3 regions of the Peribacillus sp. NPDC058002 genome follow, and region 3 is predicted to be linked to each of the others. Evidence: riboswitches for the same ligand, from Rfam matches in the RefSeq annotation. Region 3 holds a riboswitch; each other region holds the start of a gene.
The links. Region 3 has a riboswitch for cobalamin ahead of metE (5-methyltetrahydropteroyltriglutamate--homocysteine S-methyltransferase). Riboswitches for the same ligand answer to the same signal wherever they lie in the genome.

Region 1 (12,400 bases), on a different contig from region 3:
TAAGTTCACTAACGTGGTACGGACGATTTTTTGGTCCGGCCATGTTGCCCTTTGAATGACTGCTATCGGAGTATCATCCTTCCAACCGGCCTCCTGGAGTTCTTTAACGATTTTTTTAGTCAAGGTCGCACTCAAGAAAAGGGCAATCGTACAGTGGTGACTTGCCAAATCACGTAACTTCTCAAATTCCGGAACAGGCGTACGTCCTTCAGCCCTCGTCAAAATGAGTGTCTGAGTTAAATCAGGGATAGTCAGCTCTGCTCCTATTGCAGCTGCCGAGGCGAAAACCGAACTTACGCCCGGGATCACCTCATAACCAATACCCTCTTTCTTCAAAAGGACAATTTGTTCCATGATTGCACCGTACATGGCAGGATCCCCTGTATGGATTCTAGCAACCATCTTTCCTTCTCTAACACGCTCAACCATGATGCCAACAATTTCCTCCAAATGCATACCTGCCGTTTTTAGCACCTCGGCATCGGGTTTTGCCTTAGCAATCAATTCTTCATTCACTAATGAATCCGTATATAAAATCACATCAGCCGTTTGGAGAATGTTCAATCCTTTTACAGTTATCAAATCCGGGTCACCCGGGCCAGCACCTACAATATATATCTTCATTTTCTCACCACCATCAATGTTAAGTATTCTAGTTCAAGTCCTTCCAATTCACTTACTTTCCAAATCACTTCTTCATCGGAAGTGACTTTGGTTACGACCGAGGCCTTTTCAAGCAGGTCCAAATCTTTTAAAACGGTAATCATTAAATCGATGACCTTTGCCACTTTTATGAACACCACGGCATCATGATCTTCGATCGCCTTCTTCATCGCTTCATAGTCATCCCTTGCAGGAACTATCGCCACATGGTCATCACCATCAGCCAAAGCGATGCCCAGTCTTGACGCTGACCCATTAAAAGAAGAAATGCCCGGGACTGTCTTGATTTCGACTTCGGGATGCAACTCCTGCATCAATTACATCATATGTATGAACGTACTATATAAAAGCGGATCGCCTTCCGTAACGAAAGCAACATCTTTACCTTCATTTAATTTTTGCCAAACTTTTTCGACCGTTCCCTTCCATTCCCGATCCAAAATCGCTTGATCTTTCGTCATCGGAAAAACCAGCCCCAGCATATCCTTCTCTTCAGGACGAATGTAAACTTCAACAATGCGATGGGCGTAGCTTTTACTCCCTTTTCTTTTTTTTGGATACGCAATGACCGGAGATTCCTGAATCACGCGAAATGCCTTTACTGTAATAAGCTCTGGATCGCCCGGGCCCACGCCAAGGCCAAATAATGTACCAAGATTACTCATTCATGTCTTCCTTTCGTTGTGCAGTAATGATATACACAGGATTAAGCGGAACAAATCTGTTCATTCCCAATATTGGCTTACTTCTGGAGATTTGGGCATGCATGATGGAAGTGTGAAAACCAGCTTCAGCAAATGCCTCATTAGCCCTGTAAAGATTCTCAATCGTCGCAGCATTCAGAACGATTCTGCCGCCTTCTTTCAATCGTTTGCAGCATGTATGGATGAGATCTGCCATTTCGCCGCCGGTCCCGCCAATGAAGATCGCATCAGGATCCGGAAAAGTTTCCAGTCCTTGCGGAGCTTTTCCATGAATGGCCGTTATATCTGTACGGAATTTACGCTGGTTTTGATAACAGTTTTCTAAATCAGGCTCATTTTTTTCAATTGCGAAAATTTGGCCTTCGGATGCAAGCTTGGCCGCTTCAATTGCCATTGAGCCCGTACACGTCCCAACATCCCAAACGGTGCTGTTTTTCCTGAGTTTCAACGCTTGCAGGCTTAATACCCGAATTTCCTTTTTGGTTATGAGGCCTTTGTCGGGTTTCCGCTGCGAAAATTCTTCATCTTCTATCCCCAAGGACCAGCTTGGACCTTCTGATTTTCTTTTCAAAATGACGACATTCAACGGCGAGAATTCCCGCTCCGCCATTTCTTCAAGTTCATACCAGCCAGAGTCTTCGGTTTCTCCTTGAAGATTTTCAGCCACAAATGCCCGGTATTCAGTCATTCCGAATGAAATGAGATATTTAGCAAGTTGATTGGGACTATTTTCGATGTCAGTAAGCAAAGCTACTTTCGCTTTCCCATCTATCCTTTGGGCCAGACCTTTCATACTGCGGCCATGAACACTGACTAGGAAGGCATCTTGCCAGCTTTCACCCATTTTTGCAAAAGCAAGCTGAATTGAACTGAAATATGGGTAAACCTCTATGTTGATTTTGCTTGAAAGATAGCCTCCCATCCCATAAAACAATGGGTCACCGGAAGCTAAGACAACTGTTGGATGAGTTTCATCCCGCAGTTGTTCCACCACCTTTTTCAAACCGCCCTTTATGACAATCTTCTTGCCAGAATAGTTCGGAAAAAACGATAAGACCCGTTCACCTCCGACCAGCACTTCACTTTCTTCTATCCATTGGGCATATTGGGGCAGCAAGCTCTCCTGACCGTTATCCCCTATCCCGATTAATTTAATCGATTGACTCAATTCCAACAGCCCTTCCCAGTAATTGTCCCTTCAACGAATAAATCGCCGTTTCCATTTCAATTCCGCCCTTCACTTGCTTTATGGCAGAGTGACAGCAGGATTCACATAGTTTATTAAAAAAATCAACATTATTTATCGCTGACATCATGTCCCCGACTTGGGACGCCGTGTTTGCATTCTTGATTTCAAGAACAAGATCATCTTCAGCTCCGACGCTTTGGGCTATTTCCGATAGAAAACCGAAGTCGACCGGGGCACTTTTTGAATGCACCATCATCACACCTTGGGCCACTTTGGAGAATTTCCCCATCATGCCGACCAATGATACCTTTTTAATTCCCTGTCTCTTACATTGCTTAAGTGAGAAGCCCACAAAGTCACCCATTTCAATAAAGGCTTCCTCAGGCAAATCCTGGATAAGGCCCATCGCATACTTTTCACTGCGCCCGCCAGTAGTTAAGACAAGATGCTCACAGCCACTCGCTTTGGCGACACTTATAGCCTGGACGATGCTTGCCATATAGGCTGAACTGGAAAAAGGGACGACAGTGCCCCTTGTTCCTAAAATGGAAATGCCCCCCACAATCCCCAAGCGGCCATTTAATGTTTTTTTCGCTATTTCTTCACCTGCTGGCACGGAGATGACGACTTTCACTCCTCTATTGATCTTAAATTCTTCCAATGTTTGTTCCACAGTGGTTAAAATCATTTTGCGCGGTACAGGATTAATGGCCGCTTCTCCTACAGGGACAGGAAGCCCGGGTTTGGTCACACGCCCCACACCTATCCCTCCATCCAGGATAATCCCAGGTGCCTCCGACCAGCTGACCGTAGAGATAATATGTGCCAGATGGGTAGCATCGGGATCATCTCCGGCATCTTTGATCGTTTCAGCACTAACCGCATTTTCCGAAATAGCATATTTCTCAATAGTGAAAGTGGCATCTCGCCCGATGGGCAAGGAAATCGTCGCTTCCTCAAGTGCATCCCCCGTGATCAATGCAGTCAATGCCGCTTTAGTCACGGCAGTCGAACATGCCCCTGTCGTATACCCATGACGCATTTGTGAGGGGTCTTTTTTTACTTTCTTTTCCATGATTTTAACTATCAGCTAAAAGGGAAATCGCGTTCAATGCAGCAACAGTGACAGTACTTCCACCTTTTCGGCCAATATTCGTAATGAATGGAGCCTCCGTGATCTTAGCGAGTTCCTCTTTAGATTCCGCTGCAGAAACAAACCCAACAGGCATTCCAATGATTAAGTCCGGTTTTGCAATCCCTTCTTTAATAAGGCGAATGAGCTCAAGTAAAGCTGTAGGTGCATTGCCAATGGCATAAATGCCCCCTTCATTTTCCTTAACGGCTTTTTGCATCGAAATGATCGCCCTTGTCGTATTCAAACGTTTTGCTTCGACCATCACATCCGGATCTGAAATATAGCAATGAACGTCCCCGCCGTGTTTTTGAAATCTTTTTTTGCCTGTACCGCTCTCGATCATTTGCACATCCGCAATGACATGTCTACCTTTGCGAATGGCTTCCACACCAGCTTGAATGGCATTTGGATGGATGATGACACTTCTTCCCAATTCAAAATCCGCTGAAGCATGAATGACCCGGCGGACGATCTTCCATTCATCTTCAGAAAAATCATGATTGCCCATTTCTTCAGCAATGATTGAGAAGCTATAATCATATATTTTGTCTGGGTCTACCGTTAGTGGTTTAAAATCCGTTTTAAAATCCATCTTGCATTCCTCCTATTTTTCATTTAGTTGTTTATTCAACTCGGCGATGACATGATCAAAACTGGAATGAACATTTTGATAGTCAACATCCGGTCGCGATATCATGATCGTCTCTATTCCACATTCCAACGCTGCTTCCAATTTCTCATCAACCGCACCGACCTTGCCACTTTCTTTCGTAATCATCAATGTGACCCCATACTGTTCATATAGAGCTTTATTTAATTCTTTGGAAAATGGCCCTTGAATCGCAACGATATTTTTTTGCTCAATGCCCAGCTGAGCACATTTTTCCATATTATCCATGCGTGGCAGCATTCTCGCTATGACTCTTGTATTCTCTAGCCCTACCAATTCTTTTGCGAACACCGCCAGGGTTTTACTTCCTGTCGTAAGCATGATGACTCCCCGTCTCACAGCAGCAAGCTTAGCAGCTTCCTCATAATCACGGACAACTATCAATTTATCATTCTGAAACCGTTGACTTTCACGCTCATAACGAATATAAGGGACATTTGCTGCCTTTGCTCCGTTAAGGGCGTTCTTGGATGCTTCTTCGGCAAATGGGTGACTTGCATCAACTACTGCCTGGAGACCTTTTTCCGAGATTAAAGATGTCATATCCTCTGCAGTTAATCGGCCAATCCGGGTGGTTATGCCTGCATCTTGCAAACTTTTAGCTGCCGACCCGGTTACAACAGTTGCCAAAACCTTGAATCCCACCTGCTGCATCTCAATCGCTAATTCCCTTGCATCACTTGTACCCGCCAAAAACAAAATCATTTTGACGTCCCCACCACTTGCCCAACGTGATCGTGATGATGGTCGTGATCGTGGTCATGATGGTGATGATGGTGGGCATGTCCATATTCCTCGACATGTTTACGATAGTTTTCCAAATCACGTGCCCCGCTTGATCTGCCCTCACTAGCTTCAATTACACGTTCTTGCAGAATGTTCTGTAATGTTGGATGATATCCAAAATACTTAGCCAAAATGAATTCTTGATCTTGATATTGCTCTTGATAGCCTTTCAGCATATCCTCCATTCTTTCCATCAACACACCTGTGAACAGGAAATATGGCAGCATCACTACTTTTTTTGCCCCTAAGCGGATGCATCGTTCAATACCTTCGTCAACGTGCGGGTCCGTTACACCCATGAAAGCTGCTTCGACCCATTTTACGTTCAATTTTTCCCATAATAATCGTGAAATTTTATATATATCACTATTTGCATCAGGATCACTGCCACCTCGGCCAATCAGCAATATTGCTGTCTCTGCCTGTTCAGAAGCTGTATCGAATCCCGCTTCCTCAAGACGGTCTGTCAGGATTGTCAATATATCATGGTGGACCCCTATCGTTTGGCCATATGTGAATTTCACTTCTGGATACTTTGTTTTCCCATCCTCTATTTCAGCTGGGATATGTAATTTCGAATGTCCTGCATGCAACAAAATGATTGGTATGACGATAACTTCAGAAGCCCCTCGTTTTACACAATTATCAATGCCTTTGGATATATTCGGTGCCGCAAATTCCAAGAAGCACGTTTCAACAAGGAAGCGCCCATCCAATGCCGGAACCATATTTTCAATAAATTGAAGGACTTCTTCGTTTCCCGAAGCCAAACGGCTTCCGTGTCCTACGAACAAAACTGCTTTCATTTACTTTCCCCCTCTTGATTAGTCTTCACAAGGCGCAGGCTCTATGTTTATTTTGGGAGCGATGTCCTGATAAGAAAAATTCTGTATCTTTTTCGAACGTTTGAAGTATTTAAAAAGCCGCTCATTTGGATGGGCATTTTGCTTATACTCCGCGACAATGTCCGTAATCAGTTCAACAAGCTGTTCCGGTTCAATGCCTTCTGCAACAGGCTGACCTGGATGGGCTGTTCTTCCAACCGGTTTAGCTCCAAGAAATAAGTCAAACTTCCCTTTTCGGAAGACAATCCCGATATCATCCATCACAGCTCTATAACAAGCCATCCCACACCCATTAAAACCGATGTTTAGTTCCTTTGGCATTTTCATTCCGCCAAGCACCCGATGTATTTCATCCGCATAAGGAATGGATTCGGTTTTTTCGCCATCACAGAAATCACATGCTTTTAATGTCAGTACATCTCCAATCGGTGATAATAGAAAGTTTGCTGACTGCAATTTCCCCGTAATGACTTCCGGATCCATTGTCGGTATCTTTAATACGATTTTATGATTTGGCGTGTATTCCATCGTGCCCTTTTCCCCGACAACTTCCGCAAGTGTCATCATTTGTTTGGGAGTGAATTGTTTATTCGCCACACCTGGACTAACGGCAAGTTCGAATACCGACTCCATTTTTTGCTGAACAATCGGCTCAATGGATTGCTGAACGGTTTGACCTTTGACTCTTGACAGTGCTTCCATTGCCATTTCAAAGGAAGCTGGCTTCTTTTCAGGTGCTTTTGTAAGTAATCCAACTCCTCCAGAGGATTCGGTGAAGGCTTCTTGATCTAATGCCCACGGTTCCGCTTCTTTTTGCAGACGCTGATGCGGCTTCAATGGTTGCTTTTCCGAATTCAAAGTATATTTCCTCTGATAGCCTCTTGGTGTAATGATTTTGTCATCATATAAAAAGGTGGAGGAATTACCAATAATGACAGTGGTCAACATTCCAATATCGTGGTTCAACATCTCTTTTAAATTGGTTATGACAATATCTTGCCTATCGCGATAGGCACTTTTCACCAACCCGACAGGTGTATCGGGTGAACGGTAGCGAAGGAGAATCTTCTGTGTTTCAACAATTTGCCTCGTCCGCCTGCCGCTGCGCGGATTATACAGGGCAATGACAAAGTCTGCCATTGCAGCTGCTTCAACCCTTTTAGCGATCAGTTCCCAAGGAGTTAGATGATCACTGAGGCTGATTGTACACGAATCGTGCATGACTGGTGCCCCAAGTAAAGATGCACAAGAGTTGATTGCAGAAATGCCAGGAATGACTTCAATGCCCACTCCAGTTTCTTCTTTCCAGCCTTTTTCAATCAATACTTCATAAACCAACCCAGCCATCCCGTAAACCCCAGCATCCCCGCTGGAGATTACCGCAACTTTCTTACCCAGCTCCGCTTGTTTCACTGCTTCCTGAGCACGCGATACCTCTTCAGTCATCCCCGTACTAATAATCGTTTGATCTGTAAGCAGTCCCTGAATGAGTTCAACATAAGTTTTATAACCAATGATGTAGTCACTTTCTTGAAGGGCTTCGACAGCACGTTTGGTAATGTGTTCAAAATTCCCTGGTCCAAAGCCCACGACGAATAATTTACCGTTTGTACTCATTAAGACATCTCCTTTTACGCTTTGTTCTTTGAAATACCCGTATGAGCAGGAAAATTTGGATTGGGTGCCATTTCCCCATCATTGAATTGGTAGATCATTTGTGGAACAAACTCCCCATCATCGATATGGCTGACAATTTGGCGGCCGAAATCAGGCGTCTCCACTCGATACCAGTTTCCTTGAGGATAGGCAATCACAACGCAGGCATCCTTACATCTTCCGTTACACCGTGTCCTCGTTGTATGGATTTTCATGTCCAGTCCTTTGGAAGTAATTTCATCGCGAATCGCCTGGGTTACTTCTTCCCCGCCCTTTTTCATACAGCTGCTTCCATTACAAATCAACAGATGTGTATTTGTACCCATTAAGTTCCAAGTAGTCATCTTCTTCCTCCTGCGTTCAGGGAAAAGGCAAAATAAAAAACCTTAACATAAGAGTCAAGGTTTAAAAAAACTATATGGATGAGGAGCCCCAGGCAAGAATGCCCAATCTCCCGAAATCGTCATAGTCCTTCTACCTTTCCCTCCGAAAAGTATCATGCAATTTTAAAAGCAGGTTTCCTGGCTTACGCTTCATTTTACCTTGTCCCTTCCCGGCAACAATGCCAGTGGCTATCGACAATTTCATCAGCGTTTACAGTAGCGGGGGCTGCATCGGACTTTCACCGATTTCCCTATTATCCCTTGCATATTCACACAAGGGCACTTTTAAAATGAAATATTTGGTTTTATTATACATTTCTAACTAACTTTATCTATCATATAACAACTTTATCAAAATTCAATAGTTTATTCCGACTGTTTAGAAAAGTTTAATAGTGTATATCCTGTCAACAAGCCTTTCCTTGCAACAAACTTAGTCAAAAAAAAAAGATAGTATAGCTGGAATTATTTCTTTATGGTACACTATACGAGAATTTTCTAAATAATTACATAAGTTTTATGGTGTTGAATTTTTCGGAATTCAGCTTAAAAGGGAAGCCGGTGAAAATCCGGAGCGGTCCCGCCACTGTAAAGGGGAGTCCTATTACTTTAACAATTCCACTGTCAAATGAGATGGGAAGGATGTAATGGGATGATGAACCAAAGCCAGGAGACCTGCCATGAAGCGTGAAACTGTTTCAACCTACGAGGATGGGTGTGCGGATCAGGCAGAAAGGCCCATGGTTGGTTTATGCTGCAAAATTCCTGTTCATTACGCACTTCTTTCCTTTGAGAGAAGTGCTTTTTATGTTGGGCCGCCTTTCTTCTCAAGATTGTTCAGAAAAATTAAAAGTTTTGAAAGGAGAAAGAATGAAAAGAACCAATTGGAAGACCATTTATTTTGTCATTTTACTGCTTTTCGTCCCAAAACGGGCAATGGCCATGCATATCATGGAGGGCTTTTTACCCATTGAATGGGCTATATTCTGGTGGGCCGTGACGCTTCCATTTTTAATCCTGGGTTACCGGTCCATTAGAACCAAAGTAAGGGAAAACCCAGAAACAAAAATGATGCTTGGCCTATCGGGTGCATTTGTATTCATTTTATCCGCCCTAAAGATTCCTTCTGTTACGGGAAGTTCTTCACACCCTACCGGAGTTGGTTTGGGCTCCATTTTATTCGGTCCATTGGCCATGAGTGTCGTTGGCTCCATCGTTCTATTATTTCAAGCCGTTTTACTGGCTCACGGAGGATTGACGACATTAGGGGCCAATGCATTTTCCATGGCCGTTTGCGGACCGCTCATTGCTTACTTCGTCTTCAAGGGCGCAACTAAATTGGGTTGGTCCTTTTCACTTGCCGTGTTCTTGGCTGCTGCTTTTGGAGATTTGGGAACCTATGTAGTAACTTCCATTCAACTTGCTCTTGCTTTTCCATCCGAGGTAGGAGGATTCATGGCCTCTTTCAGTAAATTTGCAGGGATTTTTGCCCTGACCCAAATTCCCTTGGCAATCAGTGAGGGGCTACTGACAGTCGTCGTGATGAATTTCTTAAAAAAATACAATCTAGGCGAATTGAAGTTGCTGCGAGTTTTATCTAAGGAGGCCCGTTAACATGAAAAAAAGTTTACTGCTGCTTTTCCTGGTGGTCGTTCTTGCTACCATACCGTTAATCACGCAACAAGGAACGGAATTTGGCGGTGCCGATGGAGAAGCTGAAGAAGCCATCACTAAAATCCAGCCGGAATACAAGCCATGGTTCAACAGTATTTGGGAGCCGCCAGGTGCGGAAACCGAAAGTTTATTATTTGCGCTGCAAGCTGCAATCGGAGCCGGTTTCATTGGTTATTTCATAGGTGTAACGAAACAAAGGAATAAGCAAACCAAACAGGAAATTCCCGGAAAATCGAAGCATGTTACTCATTGATAAATATGCCTATTTCAATGGGCTAAAGGATGTACATCCGTTAGAAAAGATGGTTTTTGCAATCTCCCTTTTGCTATTTTCGTTAACGGTAAGGGATATGACCGTTTCACTCATCACTTTTACGGTGATGAGCGCTTTAATCATTTTTGCGGCAAAAATCCCGGTTTCTTATTATTTTAAATTACTTCTATTACCGGGATTTTTTATACTATCAGGAACCATTACCATCCTTTTTTCTTTTACAAGCAAATTTACTTCGTTTTCGAATATATGGTGGTCCTGGAAGGTCGGGAACTGGCAAATATTCATCAGCGATGACAGCATAGGAACAGTGATCAATTTGATCACTGTCGTAATAGGCAGCATCAGCTGTTTATATTTTCTCACCTTAACTACACCCATTACCGTCATTCTATCGGTGATGCGAAAACTTAAAGTGCCTTCCTTATTGGTCGATTTAATAGAATTGACCTATCGCTTCATCTTTATTTTTTTAGAAACAGCTTTGGCCATTCACCAATCACAAGCTTCACGGCTGGGGTATGGTTCGTTAAGGAAAGGCATTCGCTCTCTCGGATTACTAACCTCATCATTATTTTTAGGAGTATTGCAGCGCTCTGGACATTTGACGATGGCAATGAACGCAAGAGGCTATCAGGAGAACCTTTCCTATATCGAGGATACTTACACTTACTCCTCACGCAATTGGCTGATCGCGATTGTAATACTAGGAAGCTTAATCTTTATTAATGGATATTTGTAAATTGGAGGCAACCCAAGAATGGACGAGCATATTTTTCATATAGAAGGCCTCACCCATCAATTCGCGGATGGAACGTTTGCTTTAAACGATCTTTCGCTAACGATCCAACACGGTAAAAAGATAGCATTATTAGGCAATAATGGTGCCGGCAAATCGACTTTATTCCTCCATTTAAATGGTCTTTTACAACCTACGGCAGGAAAGATCAGATTTAAGGGCAAGAAAATGAAATATGACCGTAAAGCATTATTATCATTACGAAAGCAAGTGGGGATTGTTTTTCAAGATCCCGACTCGCAGCTCTTTTCCGCTAATGTACAACAGGATATATCGTTTGGACCGATGAATTTAGGATGGGATAGAAATGCAGTCCAGGAGAAAGTAAATTGGGCGATGGCTGAAACGGAAATAACGGAACTGAAAGACAGACCCACCCATTTTTTGAGCCTTGGGCAAAAAAAACGTGTCGCCATTGCAGGGGTACTCGCCATGGAACCTGATGTCTGGCTCTTGGATGAGCCTACAGCTGGATTGGATCCTTATTTCTCAAGACAGATCATGGCTCTGCTGGACAGTATCCACCACCATCACAGAACGATAATCCTATCAACTCATGATGTTAATTTAGCATATCAATGGGCTGATGAAGTCGTTGTCATGAACGATGGTATGGTCATATACCAAGGGGATCCCGTATCCGTTTTCCATGATGAAGACGTTTTGCTGCAGGCACATCTGGAGAAGCCGTGGGTTTTTGAAATGTTTCAAGCCCTTCTTCAATCAAGGGAACCTTTAGTACGGGACCTTTTCCCAAGAACGAAGGAAGAATTGCTTCAAATGTTGGAGACTGAAAGGATTTATTAATTAAGCATCCCCTAGCTATTGTTTCCTCTTTCCAAAAGCTAGGGGGTCTTTAAAATAGCAGGCGATCATTTTTGTTCCTAAAAACCAAAAATCTTATTATTTATTACTTTTCTTCCTCGGTTCTTTCTTTTGCAAGCTCAATATCTCTTCCGTTCACATCATCAACGACTGCTTTTACCTCCCCTTCCGCATAAGTATCCGAAACTTGTTCGTGGGTTGTAGCCAGTCCAGAAGATAAATGATCTTCCCGTTTATAATCACTAACATCATATATTCTTCCGGCAATTTCTGAAGATTCATTTTTTGATTGCTTGCTATCCATTTTTTTCACTCCTAGTTTTAAATTGTCCAATCATCCATTGACAGCTGTATTAAGACAAAGGTATTTTGTGTAAAAACTGAAGCAATATTCAATAATGATAAAAAAAGGCAAAAAAAGCTTACAAGTAAAATCCCCTTTCAAGGGCTCTACATGTAAGCTTATTGAGAGCTTAGGCTTCCTTCTTCACATCCACATTATCGGATGGGTCACCCCAACATTCCACATTCTTCAAGCCTTTAATATTGTTCACATGGAAGACAGGATTTTTCCCACTTTTCTTTTGCTTTTGATAATCCGCCAATGCAGCAAATGCAATCTTCCCTAGTAACGCTATGGCGATTAGGTTGATAATGGCCATAAGGGCCATCAGCAAGTCAGCCAATCCCCAAACAAAATCCAGTGAGGCTAGAGAACCGAATATCACCATCCCTACGACTGCGATGCGATAGATGTTTAACCAAACCTTATTTTCATTGATGAAGCCAATGTTCGA
Region 2 (6,563 bases), on a different contig from region 3:
CCTTCTGAAGAAATAACCAATAGAAGCAAGTATCAATACACCTGACAGTATGATGGCAGTCCATTTTAAGAACCATTCCATGTTCCTTGTTTTCAAGGGTGATCGAGTTTCCCTATCAGGTGTATCATGGAGTTCCTTGGCCTCTTTCCTTGTTTGCTCTTTATTAATTGGGGTTTCTTCAGTGTTCTTCACTTCCTGTTTCCATTCCGAATCGTAAAATTCAACTTCCCCATCAAAACCCTTTGTCGGCTCGAAGGGAACCCAGCCTATCCCTGCAAAATAAACCTCGACCCAGGAATGTGCATTATTATTGGTCACCTTATATACGGACTCGCCATCAAGGATTGATTTTTCCCCTTCCGTATAACCCTTTACCCACCTTACAGGCATATTGGCGGCTCTTAGTAAAACGACCATTGCACTTGAAAAATTATCACAATACCCTATCTGTGTCTCGAATAAAAATTGATCGACATAATCTTGATTGCTCTCCGGATAGGGAATATCGTCCTTAGAATAACTGAATTCAGGTCCGTCAAAATAATCCTCAATAGCTTTTGCTTTATCGTACCAATTCGTTTCATTCCTTATAAGCCGGGATGCCAATTCATATATCCGGTTTGGCAATCCCTCTGGAAGCTGAGTGTTTTTTTCCATTATTAAATCCATCGACCCGTCGGGATCCGTTACCTTCCTTAACTCAGCTATATCAAAACTCTGCATATCATAGCTAAGCTCATACTCTTTCAGGGAAAGTCGTTCGCCAGTATCCTGTTCGGAAATAACTTTGTCCATTCCCTGATAATATTTGAAATCCTTCCCGTTTTTGGCCTCAATCTTTTTTAAATACCCGGATTGCGGATGAAGGATATGGGAATATGATTCCATCATGGACACATTTGCCGTCATTCCTTCTGTCCTCACCACTTCAGTAACGTCGTGAAGACCTAAAGATGCCATATCCTGTCCGTTGGAAAAAGTGTGAAAGTCCGTTTCCAGTATGGAATCCCACCCTTTGCCGGTATAAATATCCTTGTTCTCGACTTTCCAGTAATGTCCTGCAGGAGCATTATTATAAAAAACGATGGAACTATCCGGCTCTATCGAACCGCCAAGCTCCGAATCGTCTTCATCATATCCCACACTTTTACGCTTCGAACCTCCTTCTTCTTTCCCCGCTTTATCAGAATAAGAAGTAATATAAGGCACCGGGTCCGGCCACTGCGGAGAGAGCTTCGGGGCAGCGAAACCAACAAGGACACTTACCAATATCATGCCGGTCAGCATCAAGATCCACTTATTGATGGAAGCCATCTGAAACTTGATCCTCTCCTGTATCGTCAGACGCAGCAGGGACAGCAGGCCTAGCATCAAGAAGCCGATGATGATTATTCTAATCATTGCCATATCCCCCGCATAAGGAGTGAATGTATCAAGTACAGATATAAAAATCACCGTTAACATAAAAAAGAAAAAGATGCTTTGCCTCACCATCACCCAGTAATGGATCAAGTATGTTACAAGCCAAAGAAGGACAAAAAATAACATCGTTCGAAATGGATTTGTGATCAACTCCCAATTCCCATCATATATAAAACCAAGATTGCCCTTAAAATCCGCTAGAAACCCTTTCAGCCATGACAATTGAAATAAAGCGTCTATTGAATGGAGGAACTGTAATGAAATCATTATATAAGCACTATTGAGAATAACTCGGATTGACCAATGTAGGCGGAAATAATGCAGCAGCAGGGAATAGAGCAAAAATAAAATAAAAATGATGATATTACCTGTATCGGTGAGTTTATCGACAGGCCTTAACCATTCAGTAATCAACAACAGACCAAATACATACATCAAGACATGCATGAACCTTTCCAACTTTTCGGTGGTGACATTCACTTTGCCATCACCTCTGATCTATCAAACTTTAGTTGGCCCTGTTCAAAAAAGCTAACCTTCATCCCCCTCGAAACAGCTGCAGAACTTGACAACCTTTCCTCATCAGTAAGATTTGCCTGTTTCTTAACACATAACATTAATCCCTGATTAGGTTGGAAAGCACTCAATATGTCCACCTTTTCTAAAGTTAAGTCTGAAACGATGAATATCACAGCAGCGTTTGCCGGAAGAATTCCCTTCCTGACATTTTCATTCAATGCGTTTACTGCACTCGGCTCTTCTTTAACAAGTCTGTAAAAAATCCTTCGTTTCTGGTAATTGCCCGCTGCTGCCGGTATGATCATCCTCGACCCCATACTCACATACCCAATTTCCATGCCTTTCTTTAACATGGCGTGAGCAACGGAAGCAGCCATCACAATGGATTCTTCGAATAAATCCGACGGCTTTTCATCAAGCATGATGAATACATCCCGGTTTTTCTGCACTTCGAATTCCTTCGTCATGATTTCACTCGTTCTGGCCGTCGCCTTCCAATTAATCCATGACAACTGATCGCCTGGATGATATTCCCTTACTCCGGATACCACTGAATGTTCCCGTTGTGTTTTCTTTGTTGAAACCACTGCCCCCTGATTGAACACTCGATCAAGATCACTGTAGGCAAGCTCATGATAACGAGGAAAAACAGTTATTTTCAGAGGTGAACTATATATCGCTTCCTTTTCGACTAACCCGAAAAAATCCCCAACCCAAAAGCGGATCGATTGAAACGAATGCTCTCCACGCTCCATGTCTTCCAAGGTATATGACATGCAGAAGGTACGCCTGAATCCCGGAAAGATAATGATTTTCCTTTGAAATCCCCTATCTTCCAGACGCTGAGGCAATTCCTCCTCTACCACCATAAATAGTAGGGGCAGCCGGTTTTTACGGGTAAACGTCAATGCTATTTCAACAGATTCGCCGGCCTGGCATTCCCTTTTATTGATCTTTCTCTCAACGATCAAATCATGCAGCGGATAAAACAGCAGAATCAAAGCGTACACAGAAAACGGCAAAAATGAATAAAAAATGAACCAACTGACAAAACCACCTTGAAACATTGCATAGCAAAAGGAAACCGTCAAGAGTAATACAAGTCCGACCACACTCATATTTCCCCTTAAAATGTTGATGAATTTGCGCATTAGGTCATAGCCCGCTTTACAGGCACCTGTGTTGTCGCCACAACTTCATGTATCACCATTCCAGCATCGAAGCCCTCATACTTCGCTTCAGGTTTCAAAATAAGCCGGTGGGAAAATACGAATGGCACCAAATATTGAACATCGTCCGGCAGAACATAGTCCCTGCCCTGGACCCGCGCGTAAGCCTGGGCTGCCTTCATCAAGGCTATCGATCCACGCGGGCTTACACCTAAATAGACCCCTTCATGCGTACGTGTTCGATTCGCCAATTCAACAATATATCGTTTTATTGTGTCATCCACTATCACAGCTTTTACCTCAGCCTGTAATTCTATCAATTCATCCAAGGTGATGACGGCTTCCAGCTCATCAAGCGGTACCGTGTATTGAGCTCTATTAAGAACCTCTATCTCTTCTTCCACACCCGGATAGCCCATTTTCATTTTTAATAGGAATCTATCCAATTGAGCCTCCGGAAGCGGATACGTCCCCTCGTATTCGATCGGATTTTGTGTCGCCATTACGAAGAACGGCTTCTCCAATCTCCTTGTGACACCATCAATCGTCACACTTGCCTCTTCCATGGCTTCAAGTAATGCAGACTGAGTTTTCGGCGAGGTCCGGTTAATTTCATCGGCTAAAATAATATGTCCCATTATCGGACCTGGCCTAAAAATGAATTCTTGTTCCTTAGGATTGAAGATCGAAACACCAGTAACATCAGAAGGAAGTAAATCAGGTGTGAATTGAATTCTCTTAAAGCTTGCACCTATAGATTTTGCCAGTGCCCTTACCATGACTGTCTTCCCTACGCCCGGAACATCCTCCAATAAAACATGTCCACCGGAAAGGAGTGCCACGATACTTAGTTCTGCTATATCCCGTTTTCCGATAATCACCTTTTCGATGTTCCCCAGAACCATTTCCAGTTTTTGATTGACCTGCTTATAAATCATTCTCTACCTCCCGGGATTCACAGTATCACCATGATTTCATACCTTTTTCTATATCAAAATTTTACATTAAGCTCCAATTAAACCTTACATTGTAAGTTTACTAGATATTCGGTAAACCATAAACGAATTTGTCCAAAAATATTAATGCAGTCTATTGAAAAAAGGTATGGTAAACTGTTGCTAAGTGAATATGAATCTTGCAGAAAAAGGTGCTGCATTGTCAGCTTAATAGGGAATTCGGTTTAAAACCGAAGCTGTTTCCGCAACTGTAAGTGCTAATGAAATAAGATGTTTACCACTATTTGAGGTTGTAATCGCTCGCCGATTACCGGCCATTTAACCCAAATGGGAAGGTTCTTAGAGTAAAATGACGCACGAGCCAGGAGACCTGCCTTTTTTCATCGTATTATGCTCTTCGGAAGATAGGAGATTGTACGGCCCTCCCATCTTTTTCTACTACAGATACATAGATGCCCGAAGCCGACCAAAACTCTTGGTCGGCTATTTGTCTTGCTGGGAAAAGCAATACGGAGGTCATTCACCCAATACGTAAAAGGAGGAAGATTTATGGCAAAGAAAGACTTTCGTTTTTTATGCTACCCATACATGCGTGAGTCCGTATCGACCGTCGATTTTGAAATCCGCACAGACTCATTGACGACACAGATCGGCTTGGCCGCCTCGCTTACTGAGGACGTCCCCGATGTATACCGTGACTTAATGGAATTATTGCCCATGGTTTACCATTTAAACGGCTCAGTCCGTGGGAATTTAGCCATTACCGGCGATGATCTCGACCGTTTAAGTGCAATCTACGACCGGTATGTCGCTGAAGTGAGGGATCGAATCGAAACATTCGTCCTTCCACAAGGATCAACCGCTGCATGTACTTTGCATACTTGCCGCAGTGAGGCCAAAAAGTCCGTGCGAGCTTTACACAAGGTAAGTCTAGAAAAGAAAATTCCAGGAATTCTTTTTGATTACGCTCACTTGCTTGCAAATGTATTATTCGTGATGGCAGTCTACGTCAATAAGCAACAGGGGATCGAGGAGATTCCTTTTATAAGTAAATCATACCCAACCAAACCAATGAAAAAGAAAACGGAGGAATAAATAATGAAGAGAACCCTACGATTCAGTTGGATTTCCATGCTGATGCTTACGCTATTCCTCACCGGATGCGGAGTGAACAATGATCAATCCTCAAAGGATAATAAAGATAGTAAAAAGGTCGAAGAAATCAAGGATTATACCGTTACGGATGATACTGGTAAGAAAATAAAATTCGAGAAAATCCCGGAAAAGGTCGTTTCACTTCAGCCAAGCAATACGGAAATCTTATTTGCCCTTGAACAGGGTGATAAAGTCGTTGGCGTGACAGACTTCGATAATTATCCAGAGGAAGCGAAGGATATCGAACATGTTTCAGACTCCGTTAACATTAATGCAGAAAAAATCATTGCCTTGAAACCTGATGCCATCATTGCTTATACCATTGGGGATGAAACGGCACTGAAACCACTTGAAGATGCCGGTATCCCTGTATTCATCATTAAATCTGCGGCAAATTTCGATGATGTATATGGTGATATCGGGCAGATTGCTAAAGTGATGGGTGTCGCCGAAAAAGGGAATGAATTAGTGAAAGATATCAAATCCCAAATTACAAATGTCGAAGAAAAAGTGAAAACCTTAGATGAAAAGGAGCAAACATACTTTGAGATTAGCCCTGCTCCGGAAATCTATACAACAGGATCGGAGACCTTCCAAAATGAAATCATGGACACTGCCGGCATAAAAAACATCTTTGATGACCAAAAAGGCTGGGTTAAAGTATCTGATGAAGAAATCGTCAAAAGGAACCCTGAATCCATCATCACCACCGCCACGTATGCAGATGATGCTGTTGGTGAAATTAAATCGCGTAAGGGCTGGGAAGATATCGATGCGGTGAAGAACGATGATGTCCATTTACTTGATGAAAATATCATGTCACGTCCTGGACCAAGGGTCGGGGAAGCTGTTGAACTCGCAGCAAAGACTGTTTATCCTGACTTGTTCAAATAACACGATAGGAGGATACGCCAATTAATCGGCGCATCTAAGTTTGTAGACAAAAGGGGTTCGGAATTAAAAAATTCCGAACCCCTTTTTGAAACACAATTTTGGCCAGGTTTAAGAGAAATAGGCTCTACGATCGACTATGTTAAGCCATGCCCTATTGGCCATCTTCTTTTAATTATTAAAAGCGAAATGAGCATCGTCTGTATCGACTATTTTTGAGTCCCCTTAATGTAGTCCAACGAATACCTTACTTTTCATTTGCATCTGCGAATACATGCCAAATCGTTTTTTGTATTTCGGATATCTATTTTTTACACCATGATGACTGCGCAGATGATATGCATCTGACACATATGCCCGCCAGTCCTCAGGTATGGTTACTATCTAATTGTTATAACAAAGTCGATTGAAGAGAAAGGTACGGGACTCCTGCTTAGAAATGCGGGTCTAG
Region 3 (13,864 bases):
TAAAAAAAAAACACGGGCTCTATGTGTCCCGCGCAACTTTCTCTGAGGAGGTATTCCCTTAATAAAGCATATTCAGGTGTCCCCTTTTTGAGTTGGACAAAAGCCTTACCCTTATTAAAAAAGGCTTTATTTTAAACAATTTGGGTTTAATGCATGTAATTCCGGCAAAATGAAATCGCCATCCCTTCTGATCGGAACGTCGTCAAAATAGATGTCACCGCCCCCATATTCCGGACGCTGGATCAAGACCATATCCCAATGTATCGATGAACGATTTCCATTATCCGCTTCTTCATAGGAGAGCCCAATAGCCAAGTGCAGACTCCCGCTTATTTTCTCATCGAACAATATATCGTCCATAGGTTCCAATATATATGGATTGATTCCAATTGCGAACTCCCCTATAAACCGGGACCCTTCATCAATATTCAGAATTTGGTTCATTTCTGAGTCACGATTGGAAGTTGCTTTAATGATTTTTCCCTTTTCAAAGTTTAATTCTATGTCACTAAAGGTGATTCCTTCATAGGTTGTGGGTGTGTTAAAGGATATCCTTCCATTGAGACTATCTTTTATAGGTGCCGTAAACACTTCCCCATCCGGTAAATTCTTTTTTCCGGCACATATGATGGCCGGCATACCTTTAATGGAAAAGGTCAAATCTGTTCCTGGTGAAACGATCCTGACTTTGTCAGTCCGTTCCATCAATTGTTTTAATGGTTTCAAGGCCGCCTCCATTTTCCCGTAATCCATGGTGCAGACGTTCAACAGAAAGTTTTGGTACGTGTTGAAGGGCATGCCGGCTTTTTGCGCTGATGCGTTGGTGGGATAATTAAGTAAGACCCAACGTCGGTTGTTTACATAGAAAAGAGTGGGGGAATTCATGGCCTCCCCCTGAAGACGGTGCCTCTCGATGGGAACATCAGTCATTTCCACTTCGTTTTCTTCCCCAGTGATGATGATGACTGCATCGATATCTGTATATTTCTTCAGAGCCCATTGCGAAGATGTGTCAAGTTGTTCCTTCACATTCCCTTGTAACAGGTGGCGGCTTATCTCATCGTCTTCGAGTTCTACATATGGATAAGCACCCACTCTGTAAATTTCATCAATCAGCTCTTTCAATAATGGTTTCGTGTTAATATGCCCCCGTATGAGGATTCTCTCTTTTGGCTGTATTTGTATCGAATGATGAATCAGCCTGGCTGCAAGCTTCGTTATTCGCTCATCCTTCATCTGCCTGTCCCTTATTTTTCGAGGTCACGAAGAGTTTCAAGAGCTTCTTCGACGTGGCCTTTGACTTTTACTTTACGCCATTCTTTGACTATCTTACCAGCCTTATCTATCAGGAAAGTTGAACGTTCAATGCCCATATACTCCTTGCCAAAGTTCTTTTTCAATTGCCAAACATCAAATGATTCAGCCGCTTCATGATTTTCGTCAGCCAGCAGCAGAAAAGGCAATCCATGCTTTTCGATGAACTTTTCATGACGTGCCGCTGGATCTGGGCTGATACCAATGATGACCGCGTCCAATTCCTCGAATTGCTCATTATGGTCCCGGAAATCACAGGCCTCCGTCGTGCAACCTGGCGTCATGTCTTTTGGATAAAAATATAAAACAATGTTTTTCCCCTTAAAATCCGATAGGGAAACCATTTCACCATTGTTTGCAGGGAGTTTGAAATCAGGTGCTTTTGCTCCAATTTTAACAGTCATATTGAACCCTCCATTTCCTTCATTATGGTAAGAGTACCCAATAATCGAAAGAAACACAACTTTCATTTATTCCTCCTATCATTCTGTTCCAGATCGATAACTGTCCGAATCACGAACGCTGCCGGTAGTGTATACCCGATGAAAGCCTGAATGGTAGCTATCATCCTGCCCATGCCAATCGGGGCTATATCTCCATACCCTACAGAAAACATCGTCATCGCACTAAAGTAAAAGGAAGTCTTCAACTGTTCATAGAAAGTGCCATCCAGCCGATTGCCCATATCAAGAATCACCGAATGATTCTGAAGCTCGTATAATAAATAAATCAGTGCGAACCCAACCAATATCGTCGCATATAAATTGCCAAGCCACAGCATATCCTCCAGAGAAAACTTCTTTCCTCCCGACTCAACAAGAAATAACGTACGAATGCTCATCACCATGCAAAAAATGATTCCTGCAATCAAGATGTAGAAAGTCATCCCCAACGCCCCATTTCAATACGCCACTCCCTCTATACATACTCCCTGTCCAAACAATATATTCTTTTTTAGGAACAGACCTTATCCTCATCACCCACACACTCAAAAAAACGGATTCTTTTCCCGAATCTCATGTTGACCCTTTTGGTCGGATATGTTAAGATTGTCTAAATTTTTATAATAGTTTTTATTTTAAAAATTTTAGACTTGTAAACAGTTTATAAAGGCAGGTTTTGTAAAATTTCATATGTGGAAATAGGTTCCTAATTATTAATTAGGATTAAAAGGGAAGTCCGGTGTAATTCCGGCACGGTCCCGCCACTGTAATGGGAGTGTTAGCGCCATCCAATATGCCACTGATCAACGGATCGGGAAGGCCCGCCGCTAATGATAATCCCTAAGTCAGGAGACCTGCCTATTTCAACAACACTGTTTTAACCTACGGGAGATAGGGAGGTGTTAGGGACCTTATAATTGTAAGGGGCATTCTGAATGCCTCTTATTTTAAGCATTTCTAACTTTCTCTTTTGACGGTTAGGGATGCTTTTTTTATTGTTCAATAATATGAATTGGGAGGATGGGAATTTTGAAAAGCAGTAGTTTGGGTTACCCTCGAATCGGGGAAGATCGTGAATGGAAACGTACATTGGAAGCTTACTGGTCAGGTAAAATCGATGAAGCGGAATTTACGGCACAACTAAAAGCAATCCGTTTAGGCAACTTACAAAAACAGAAGCAACGGGGCATTGATATCATTCCTGTCAACGACTTCACTTTCTATGATCAAATGCTCGACATGTCCGTCATGTTCGGTCTTGTTCCTGAACGTTATTCAGCCTATGAAGGCGGTAGAGTTCCTCTTTCCGTATATTATTCAATGGCTCGCGGAAACAATAATGAAGTCGCTTCCGAAATGACGAAATGGTTCAATACGAACTATCACTATATTGTCCCTGAATTAAAACTGCCACAGCTGACTTTAACAGAAAATAAACCACTTGCAGCATACCGGGAAGCCAAGGAAAAGCTAGGGATTGAAACGAAGCCCGTATTGATCGGACCTTATACCTTCATCTCCCTTTCCAAAGGCTTCAATAAACAAGAGATCCCTGGCATCATCCTGAGCTTCCTTCCCCTATACACGCAAATCCTGCGGGAGTTGGAGCAAGAAGGAGTGAAATGGGTACAAATGGATGAACCTGCTCTTGTTTCATCCATTTCCAAAGATGATATGCAAACTGTTACTTACCTCTATGAAAAGCTGAATGAAGCAGCACCGAACCTGAACATCATGCTACAAACATACTTTGATGCCGTGGAACACTACCAAGAAGTCATCGAATTAAAAGTCCAAGGAATCGGTCTTGATTTTGTACATGATAAAGGGAGGAATCTAAGTAATCTTGAAGCATTCGGCTTCCCGAAGGACAAAGTACTTGCTGCAGGTGTGATTGACGGAAAAAACATTTGGCTATCTGATTTATCGAAAAAAATTCAATTGATCGAGACTCTTAAGAAAAAGGTAGCCGAAGACCAAATCTGGCTTCAGCCCTCTTGTTCCCTGCTTCATGTCCCAGTGACCGTTCGTAATGAATCCGCCCTTTCAAAAGAAGTGAAACAGGCCCTTGCTTTCGCTGACGAGAAACTTGAGGAAATCACACTCTTGGTCAAAGGGAATAATCAAGGCTTTGAAGCAATCGCCGAAAAAGTCGATGCCAATAAAATTACGGTTCAAACGTTAGCAAGTTCAAATGCACGGAATCATGGGGCTGTACGATCGAAAGTCGAAAAGGTTAAAACCAGGACTGCCGGCCGTCAAATTCCATTTAAAGAGCGTTACCAAAAACAACAGGAATTTTTCAAATTGCCTTTCCTTCCTTCGACTACGATCGGTAGCTTTCCGCAGACACTTGAAGTTAAACAAGCACGCGGGAAATTCAAAAAAGGAGATTGGACCGCTCAGCAATATGAAACATTCGTTAACGAAGAAATCGGCAAATGGATCGAAATCCAAGAAGAAATCGGTTTGGATGTTCTCGTTCACGGGGAATTCGAACGGACGGATATGGTTGAATACTTCGGCCATAAGTTGGGCGGATTCATCTTTCTGGAAAAGGGTTGGGTCCAATCCTATGGATCCCGCTGCGTAAAACCACCAGTCATCTATGGCGACATCCATTTCATCGAACCGATGACAGTCAAGGAAAGTGTTTACGCACAATCACTGACGAAGAAGACGGTAAAAGGAATGCTTACAGGTCCTGTTACGATTTTGAATTGGTCATTTGTCCGTGATGATATTTCCAGGGAGAATGTTTGTTATCAGCTGGCGCTCGCTTTGGAAAAGGAAGTCATTGCATTGGAATCTGCTGGAATTAAAATGATTCAGGTTGATGAGCCTGCACTTAGAGAAGGTCTGCCATTGAAAAAAAGCGATCGCGACGAGTATTTGAACTGGGCTGTAAATTCATTCTTGATATCCACATCAAGCGTGGAGGAAACAACCCAAATCCATACGCATATGTGCTATTGCGACTTCAACAGTTTCATGGATGTCATCTCCTCCCTCGATGCCGATGTAATTTCCATCGAAACATCTCGTAGTCATGGGGAGCTTGCTTCCGCATTCGAGGAAAAAACATATGAAAAAGGCATTGGCCTGGGTGTGTATGATATTCACAGCCCGCGTGTGCCGGCAGTGGAAGAAATGGTCGATATGATTGAACGGGGCATCAAGGTATTGGATAAAGACCAGTTTTGGATCAATCCCGACTGCGGCCTGAAAACAAGGGGTATCCCGGAAACCGTCGCTTCCCTGAAAAACATGGTCGAAGCAGCAAGAATCGTCCGTGAAAACCTTTTGGCCAAACCAACAGGCCTATGATGGAAAAGAATGTGGCCCATCCAACACAGCAATCACGGACTTTTTTAACCGACCTTGTTTTTCCACCGGATACAAATCATCACAATACCATCTTTGGCGGAAAAGTAATGGCCTATGTTGATAAAATAGCCTGCATTTCAGCTATGCGCCATTGTCGAAAACCCGTTGTGACTGCTTCAAGCGACTCTTTTGATTTTTTGGCCCCCATCAAGACAGGGGATGCGATCAACCTTGAAGCTTATGTCACCTGTGCTCATCGCACATCAATGGAGGTATTCGTGAAAGTGGAGCGTGAGAACCTATTAACAGGTGAAAAACAGCTTACAGCACGCGCTTTTTTAACGATGCTGGCCATTGATGAAGACGGTAAGCCGACAAAAGTACCTCAGGTCATTCCGGAAACGGAAGAGGAAAAGCAGCAATATGTTGAAGCACAAGCAAGATATATTGAAAGAAAGAAAAAAAGGAACTAAACAAAAACCCCTTCAACATGAATGCTGTTGAAGGGGTTTTTTTAGTTCCCTGCCCCGCGGTACCTCTTCACTCCCTGATTCCATATGAAAACGGATATCACGAAAAAGGCGACCCCGATTACAGGTGTGGCAAATGCATATGCATACCACTCTTCTTTTCTTAGGAAATAAGATGCCGGATAGACACCAACAAACGCGAATGGCAGCACCCACGTAAGGACAAAACGGATGACCTTATTATAAATATCAACTGGATAGCGCCCGTAGTTCCCGATATTGTACATCATTGGCATGATGGATGTTTTCGCATCCGACCAGAACCCGATACTAGCTATCGCAACGAATATGGCTGCATAAGCAAGGGCCCCTCCTATTGCAAAAATGATGAAAAGAATCGGGTCATACCACGCAAGCTGAAGATCCAATGAAATCCCCGAATAGAATATAATGATCAAACCGGTCACAACACCAAATAACGCTTCTAGCTCGATTCTTTCTAAAATAACTTGAAAGAGGCTATGTATCGGCCTTGTTAATATCCGATCCATTTCACCTTTGACGATATAGCGGTCATTAAAATCCCAGATGTTGAAAAAGGCAGAAAAAAGGGCAAACGGGATGAGGAAGAATCCATAAATGAATATGATTTCTTCACGGCTCCAGCCGTTTAAAAATTGGGTATGCCCAAAAACGACTAAGATAAATACCAGATTCACGACCTGATTCAGCAGGTCAGATAGGATTTCCATGAAGAAATCGGCTCTATATTGCAATCTGGTTTTCATATATTGACTCACATATTGAAAAAACATCGATACATAAAACATCCCGTCAACCTCCTTGAATAATCAGCTGTTTTTTTGCGACTATCCATAAAAGCTGAATCGGTATTATGAGAATGATGCACCAAATTAACTGTTGTAAAAGCGCCATGGCAATTTCGCCTGAACTGTACCCGTTCGTAAAAATCATGCTTGGTACATAGCTGATCCCTTGAAAGGGTAGATATTTCATCACTTCCTGCGCCCATACCGGATAGAAACTGATGGGCAGCAGCAGACCGGAAAATAAATCAATGATAACCCTTTTAGCCCGGATCAATCCGGCATTATTATATAAGAAAAAGGTAGTGATTCCCGTCAATAAGTTAATTTGTGTATTGATGATGAAACTGAACAGCAAGGAAATGCCGAACATCCCCCATGTAGCCGGCTCGTGCGGCAATTCGATAGGAAAAATGAAAGCTACCAGCAGCATTCCTGGAATCGAGAAGAAGAAGAAACGGAATATCCCTTCCCCAAGTCCTTGCATCGTTTTCATGCCTAAATAGTTATACGGCCGGATCATTTCAATGGCTACCTTGCCGTCTTTAATTTCAGTGGCGATTTCGCGGTCAATATTATTGAAATAAAAAGCGCGCGCCATCCATGCAACCGCGACATAGGTTGTCATCTGCATACTTGATAGTCCTTCGATGGAGCTTTTCTCTCCATATATCGCATTCCATAAGAAATAATAGGCACCGATATTGATGCTATAAATTAAAATGCCGGTATAATAATCCGTTCGATACGCAAGCATCATCAAAAAACGCATGCGGATCATTGCAAGATACTTTCCCATGGCCCTCCCCCTTCTTGATAGACACGTTGTTTCTTAATGATAAGAGAGTCAGACAGTGCCTTCTTCGTAAATGTTGCGAACAATCTCTTCAATGGACGTTTCATGGATTTTGATGTCCTTTATTTTAAAATGAGATACAACAGCCGAAACAAGCTGTGAAATATGATCATTTTCTTCTTTCAATAAGGCAATGTATGTTTGATCTTTCTCATCATAAACCCAGTTAGCAGTAAATGGGAGCGCCAATGATTGCAATTCCTTCAATGCGATCGGCTCGATGAATTGAAAATGGATCTGTTTTTCCTCAGCCCAGTTATCTTTCAAACTCTGTAATTCCCCATCATAAATGATCTGTCCTTCATCAAGCATGATTACGCGCTCACATAATGCTTCAATGTCACCTAAATCATGGGTTGTCAAAAGGATCGTCGTATTATATTTCTCATTTATTTCTTTCAGGAACTCACGAATCTTCATTTTCACGAGTACATCAAGTCCAATCGTCGGCTCATCCAAGAACAGCAAAGGCGGATTGTGGATCAATGCTGCCGCAAGCTCGCAGCGCATTCGCTGACCAAGTGAGAGCTTACGCACTGGCTTGTCCAGCAAAGGTCCGATATCGAGCGTCTTGATGACATGTTCCATATGATCGTTATATTGTTCATCCGTTACCTTATAGACCTTTTTTAGCAGCCTAAAGGATTCTTGAACTGCAATATCCCACCAAAGCTGTGAGCGCTGACCGAATACGACTCCGATTGTCTGAGTGAACTTTTCCCTTTCTTTATGTGGATTCATTCCATTGACCGTGATTTCACCTGCTGTCGGTTCCAAAATACCTGTCAGCATTTTGATCGTGGTCGATTTCCCTGCACCATTTTCCCCGATATAAGCTACCATCTCACCCTTTTTTACAGTAAAATTGATATCATTGACGGCAGGGACGATTTTATAATTTCTGGTAAGTAAATCCCGGAAGGCCCCCTTTAACCCTGTACGGCTTGATGCCGACTTAAATTCCTTCCGAAGCTGTTTCACTTGAATTGCATCACTCATCCTGTTACATCCTCCGTAATCTCTTGTCCTAATGAATTAGTTTATCCAACCTACCCTTTTTAGACAATAAAAATGCTTGGATGCCCAATACCATTTTCAGGGCGAAAAGATCGTTGTATCAGACACATATATAAAGGAGACGAGTATGCTATGAATATCAAAAAATTATTACTATCACAAATTGAAAAGGTCGTTTTCGACCTTCGATATGACTTCCTTTATGAAGATGAGTACGGGGAATTATTATGCCAGGTCATCCAAAGGGATTCCAGCGGGTCGATTGAAAGCACCCCCATCAGTTTCCATCTTTGCATTAATGAAGAGAAAGGGACCGGCCAACTAATCTATTACCACGCCCAGGGCGAAATGAACCGTCAATCATTCGACATCGAAAACCCAGAAACCATCTTGGCCATCCTTACTTTCATAACCGGATTTTTAGGATCCTCCCCCATTTCGCAAACAAAATGAAGTCCCTGAATCCTGATGTTCTAGGGGTGCAGTGCTTCCATGAGGGGACGAATCACATTTCCTAGCCTTCGACCCAGATTTACGGACGGAAAAGTGCTATGATTAAGAGGAAATATGTTTATATTTTTTAGGAGGTTTTAAGATTGGATTTTAGTAATTCGGAGCTTTTACATAAAGAGGCATTGGAACATATCGTTGGCGGGGTTAACAGTCCATCCCGTTCTTACAAAGCTGTAGGAGGCGGTTCACCTGTTGCGATGGATCATGCCAAGGGTGCTTATTTCTGGGATGTTGACGGCAATAAATATATCGATTATTTAGCTGCATATGGCCCGATCATCACAGGTCATGCGCATCCACATATTACGGAGGCTATCGTTAAAGCTGCAGAAACGGGCGTTTTATACGGCACTCCGACAAAACATGAAGTCAAGTTTGCCAAAATGTTGAAAGAAGCCATACCATCCATGGATAAAGTCCGCTTCACCAATTCAGGAACCGAGTCCGTCATGTCCACCATCCGCGTTGCCCGCGCTTACACAGGACGGGATAAGATCATCAAGTTTGCAGGCTGTTACCACGGACACTCCGACCTTGTTCTCGTCGCTGCAGGTTCCGGCCCGTCCACTTTAGGTACACCGGACTCTGCCGGCGTTCCAAAAAGCATCGCACAAGAAGTCATCACGGTACCTTTCAATGATATCAAGTCATTTAAAGAAGCACTGGATAAATGGGGCAATGAAATTGCTGGCGTTCTGGTTGAACCGATCGTCGGCAACTTCGGAATCGTGGAACCAAGCCCTGGCTTCTTGGAAGAAGTCATTTCATTATCTCACGAAGCCGGATCACTCGTAATTTTCGACGAGGTCATCACAGCATTCCGCTTCATGTATGGAGGGGCACAGGACTACTTGGGAATTCAACCCGATTTGACCGCGCTCGGAAAAATCATCGGGGGCGGGCTTCCTATTGGAGCCTATGGCGGTAAAAAAGAAATCATGGATTCTGTCGCCCCGCTGGGACCAGCCTATCAAGCGGGTACAATGGCAGGAAATCCAGCTTCCATGCTTTCCGGGATCGCTTGCTTAGAAGTGCTTAAAGAAGACGGGCTGTATGACGAGCTTGACCGGCTGGGGAAAATCCTTGAAGAAGGCATCCTGAAAGCGGCTCGCCAATATAATGTACCGATCACCATCAACCGCCTTAAAGGAGCGCTGACGATTTATTTCACGACAGAAAAAATTGAAAACTATGAGCAGGCGGAAAATACGGATGGCGAAATGTTCGCTAAGTTCTTCAAACTCATGCTCAACCAGGGAATCAATTTGGCACCGTCAAAATACGAAGCCTGGTTCTTGACAATTGCTCACACGGATGACGATATCGCTTATACTCTAAAAGCGGTTGAACATGCATTCAAAAACCTAATATAATAAATCGAATCAGCATAATTATTCATTTTTTATACACCCTCAGGATGTACATCTATCTTGGGGGTTTCTTATTTCCATGTAATAAATCTTTAATATTGGCATTTTAGGCCACTTTCCACCTAAATCCCATCAATCACAGCATCCATCCCATTGTATAAAAAATTGATTTCTGAATATTTAAATGATATGATATGGATACATTTATACACTTTCTTTCAATCTATCAAAACTTGGACTATTGTTCGGGTTTACTAATATTTCCCCCACTAAACACATGCTACAGGAGGTGAAAGGCAGAGAATAAGGGTAACCTTATTCATGCCACATTTATGGCCCAACAATGGACACCTGCTACATTCAAGGAATTTCACAAGGAAGAACATGATGCCTGCGGTATCGTTTCCTGCATCGAAAAAAAGAAAATCCCTACTAACGAAAACATCTTTGCCTGTATCGACGCCCTGGTTAAAATGAACCATCGCTGTGGCTTCATCAATGGTGAGGGCGATGGCGCCGGCATCCATATCGATATTCCCCGGGCTCTTTGGAAAAAGAAGCTTGAAGCGGTAAATGTCGATTCAAGCATCGTCGATCAAGATTCCTTCATAGTCGCCCACTTATTTTTAAGCAAAAAAACAGAAGCTAACGACTTAAAAATCGAAGTCAAGGAGAAACTGCTCCAGCATGGTCTCTCATTGATATTCGAAACGGATAAAGCCTACCGTTCCGAGGCATTGGGACCGATTGCCATTCAAGAAGACCCAGTGTTCTGGCAATTTGCCTGTACCTCCACCATCAATAATGACCAGGAGCTTTCAAATGTTCTTTTTGAGCTGACTTCCGACATCGAAAAAAGTGATTTCATCCATGTTGCATCTTTAAGCCAGCATCATGCGGTATACAAAGTGATGGGCGCGGGGGATACGCTCCCTGCCTATTATCTTGATCTTGCTGACCCTTTGGCTGCCTCCACCATGACACTGGGACATAATCGTTTTTCAACTAATACCCTCTCAAGCTTCTTCCGGGTCCAGCCTTTCAGTGTACTTGGTCATAATGGCGAAATCAATACCATCGCCAAATTGCGTGATGAAGCGAAAATGATTGGAGTTCCCATCGCTAAAGATGGAAGCGACTCACAGGATTTAAACAAGACGATCGAGACTTTCATCTGCCGTCATGGCTACTCTTTATTTGAAGCTGTCGATCTTATGTTCCCGCCAATCATCAACGAAATCAAGGAGTATCCAGAGCATTTACAAGACTTATATACGTATTTAAGGGAAGCATGGGGTCATTTTGCACAAGGTCCGGCAGGCATCATCTCCCGTTTCGGCGATGAAGCCGTGTTCTCTGTCGACTCTTTAGGCTTGCGCCCACTATGGAATATAGAAACGGAATCATCCTATATGTTCACTTCCGAACCGGGAATCATCCCTTCCAGTGAATATACCGGAGATCCGAAACCGATGGGTCCTGGGGAAAAAATCGGTTTGAAATGGAACGGCGACCGTATTGAATTGTACACATACAAGGATTACCAGGATAAAGTATTTGAACTCTTCAATGATCGTTTTGTCCTTTCCAATGACCGAGTCCGCTTACAGTCCCAAGTTTTTGAAAAGGTTACCTCCATGACAAACACGCAAGCCATTCATAATGGTCAATATAAAGCCTTTGGGTGGGAAAGGGAGCATGTACAATTAGTGGAACAGATGGCCGAAAAAGGCGCTGAGCCCATTCGTTCACTTGGTCACGATGCGCCACTGGCAGCACTTAATCCCCAAAGGACCAACATCGCTGATTTCATCAAGGAAAGTGTGGCCGTTGTAACTAACCCAGCGATCGACCGTGACCGGGAAACCGAGCACTTCTCAACAAGAACCATCATCGGAAAACGTCCTTCCCTATTCGAAGCGAATAAGGCAGGAAATGTCACGGAGCTGCTGACTCCTTTATTGATTGAAGGGTCAACGGGTTATGAGTGCTCGTCAATCGTATCGCAGCCAAGCTATGATCAGTTCATTAAATATTACCAAGATCAAAAACTCGTGCACTTCATTTCAAGCACGTTCAAAGAGGATGAAAACATCAAAGATGCCTTGACCAGGATAACGGATGAAAGTGTCAATGCAGTGGATGAAGGAAAAACGCTGCTTGTTCTGGATGATGCCCTTGCCCATCAAAACGGCAACCTTTGGCTTGATCCCCACCTTGTCACTTCAGCCGTCGACCAAGCATTGGTCCGCACAGGCAAGCGCCGTGATTGTTCCATCCTTTTACGTTCAGCATCGTTAAGGTCACTGCATGATATCATCGTTTCTTATGGTCTAGGGGCCAACTTAATCAGCCCCTATTATATGTTCCTTTCTTTATCTTCAGATGACATCAAGGGGGTTACCAATCTATATAACTCCTTGACGAAAGGGCTTGAGAAAGTCATCTCCACCATTGGCATTCATGAGCTGCGCGGCTATGGAAGACTTTTCTCAAGCATCGGTTTACATGAGGAAATCGCGGAATATTTAAATGTGGCTAACTTCTTCGGATCGAATGATCTGGACTATAATTTTGATAAAATCAAGGCAGATGCCATTCAGCGGGCGGAAGATTACGCCAATGAAAAAGAACGTATGGGTAAGACCTTCCATCTGTTCCCCAGGATTTGGAAGTCTATCGGGGAAGTTGCTTCAACCGGGGAGTATGATGCTTATCGCGAGAAGATCACCGAACAGGAAGAATCCAATCCTACGACGATCCGCCACTTGACATCATTAAAAACTTCAGATGTTTCCATCCCTTCTGAAGAAGTCAGTCTTTCGGTCGGCGAACAGGAATTGCCGTTCGTCATAGCATCCATGTCCTTTGGATCACAAAATGAGATTGCCTTCCGTGCCTATGCGGAAGCTGCCGAGAGGTTAGGCATGATCAGCATGAATGGTGAAGGCGGGGAAATAAAGGATATGCTGGGCAAGTACCCGAAATCCCGCGGCCAGCAAATAGCTTCCGGCCGTTTCGGTGTCAATGCAGAACTCTTGAACTCTTCAAATCTATTGGAAATTAAAATTGGGCAAGGGGCAAAACCTGGTGAAGGCGGTCACCTTCCCGGTTCCAAGGTCACAGCGAAAATCGCGGAAGCCCGAAATGCAACAATCGGTTCCGATTTGATCTCCCCTTCCAATAACCATGATATATACTCAATTGAAGATTTGGCCCAAATGATCCATGAGCTAAAAACGGCAAATGACAAAGCGAAAGTTGCTGTCAAAGTACCAGTCGTTCCAAACATCGGCACGATTGCTGTCGGCGTCGCAAAAGCGGGGGCCGATATCATAACGCTGTCCGGTTTTGATGGCGGAACGGGTGCTGCCAGGATCCATGCACTCGCACATGTCGGTCTACCAGTTGAAATTGGTGTGAAAGCGGCCCATAATGCGCTGCTTGAGTCAGGTATCCGACAGAATGTTGAAATTTGGGCTGACGGTGGGCTAAAAAGCTCAATGGATGTATTAAAGGTAATGCTCCTTGGTGCAAACCGTGTAGGTTTTGGTACCCTTTCGATGATTGCCGTCGGCTGTACAACGTGCCGCGGATGTCACCTTGATACTTGCCATGTGGGAATCGCCACCCAAATTGAATCGGAAGCGCAGGCGAAAGAACATGGGCTGCGCCGTTTTGTTCCACGAAAATTCGATTTAGCCGTTCAAGGATTAACGAATATGTT

Region 1: linked by a shared signal. The riboswitch ahead of ACFVSH_RS16805 ((2Fe-2S) ferredoxin domain-containing protein) and the one ahead of metE (5-methyltetrahydropteroyltriglutamate--homocysteine S-methyltransferase) in region 3 are both predicted to bind cobalamin.
Region 2: linked by a shared signal. The riboswitch ahead of ACFVSH_RS11740 (hypothetical protein) and the one ahead of metE (5-methyltetrahydropteroyltriglutamate--homocysteine S-methyltransferase) in region 3 are both predicted to bind cobalamin.

Annotation. Positions count from the first base shown of each region.
Region 1 covers NZ_JBHVQU010000104.1:220-12,619, forward strand. The annotation lists gene cobM (precorrin-4 C(11)-methyltransferase) at 1-624, opposite strand, end outside; partial or broken gene cobI (precorrin-2 C(20)-methyltransferase) at 621-1,328, opposite strand; gene cbiE (precorrin-6y C5,15-methyltransferase (decarboxylating) subunit CbiE) at 1,321-2,535, opposite strand; gene ACFVSH_RS16780 (cobalt-precorrin-5B (C(1))-methyltransferase) at 2,519-3,631, opposite strand; gene ACFVSH_RS16785 (precorrin-8X methylmutase) at 3,636-4,283, opposite strand; gene cobK (precorrin-6A reductase) at 4,296-5,066, opposite strand; gene ACFVSH_RS16795 (sirohydrochlorin chelatase) at 5,063-5,953, opposite strand; gene cobJ (precorrin-3B C(17)-methyltransferase) at 5,972-7,609, opposite strand; gene ACFVSH_RS16805 ((2Fe-2S) ferredoxin domain-containing protein) at 7,624-7,992, opposite strand; cobalamin riboswitch at 8,143-8,333, opposite strand; cobalamin riboswitch at 8,535-8,728, shown strand; gene ACFVSH_RS16810 (energy-coupling factor ABC transporter permease) at 8,902-9,645, shown strand; gene ACFVSH_RS16815 (energy-coupling factor ABC transporter substrate-binding protein) at 9,647-9,958, shown strand; gene cbiQ (cobalt ECF transporter T component CbiQ) at 9,945-10,721, shown strand; gene ACFVSH_RS16825 (energy-coupling factor ABC transporter ATP-binding protein) at 10,740-11,585, shown strand; gene ACFVSH_RS16830 (YozQ family protein) at 11,689-11,907, opposite strand; gene ACFVSH_RS16835 (alanine/glycine:cation symporter family protein) at 12,077-12,400, opposite strand, start outside.
Region 2 covers NZ_JBHVQU010000051.1:12,825-19,387, reverse strand. The annotation lists gene ACFVSH_RS11755 (DUF4129 domain-containing transglutaminase family protein) at 1-1,902, opposite strand, end outside; gene ACFVSH_RS11750 (DUF58 domain-containing protein) at 1,899-3,092, opposite strand; gene ACFVSH_RS11745 (AAA family ATPase) at 3,092-4,048, opposite strand; cobalamin riboswitch at 4,239-4,458, shown strand; gene ACFVSH_RS11740 (hypothetical protein) at 4,616-5,161, shown strand; gene ACFVSH_RS11735 (ABC transporter substrate-binding protein) at 5,165-6,115, shown strand.
Region 3 covers NZ_JBHVQU010000012.1:37,082-50,945, reverse strand. The annotation lists gene ACFVSH_RS04625 (aminopeptidase) at 127-1,236, opposite strand; gene bcp (thioredoxin-dependent thiol peroxidase) at 1,248-1,718, opposite strand; gene ACFVSH_RS04615 (ion channel) at 1,781-2,200, opposite strand; cobalamin riboswitch at 2,441-2,633, shown strand; gene metE (5-methyltetrahydropteroyltriglutamate--homocysteine S-methyltransferase) at 2,778-5,084, shown strand; gene ACFVSH_RS04605 (acyl-CoA thioesterase) at 5,084-5,557, shown strand; gene ACFVSH_RS04600 (ABC transporter permease) at 5,599-6,384, opposite strand; gene ACFVSH_RS04595 (ABC transporter permease) at 6,389-7,180, opposite strand; gene ACFVSH_RS04590 (ABC transporter ATP-binding protein) at 7,229-8,236, opposite strand; gene ACFVSH_RS04585 (hypothetical protein) at 8,387-8,707, shown strand; gene ACFVSH_RS04580 (glutamate-1-semialdehyde 2,1-aminomutase) at 8,851-10,140, shown strand; gene ACFVSH_RS04575 (glutamate synthase-related protein) at 10,470-13,864, shown strand, end outside.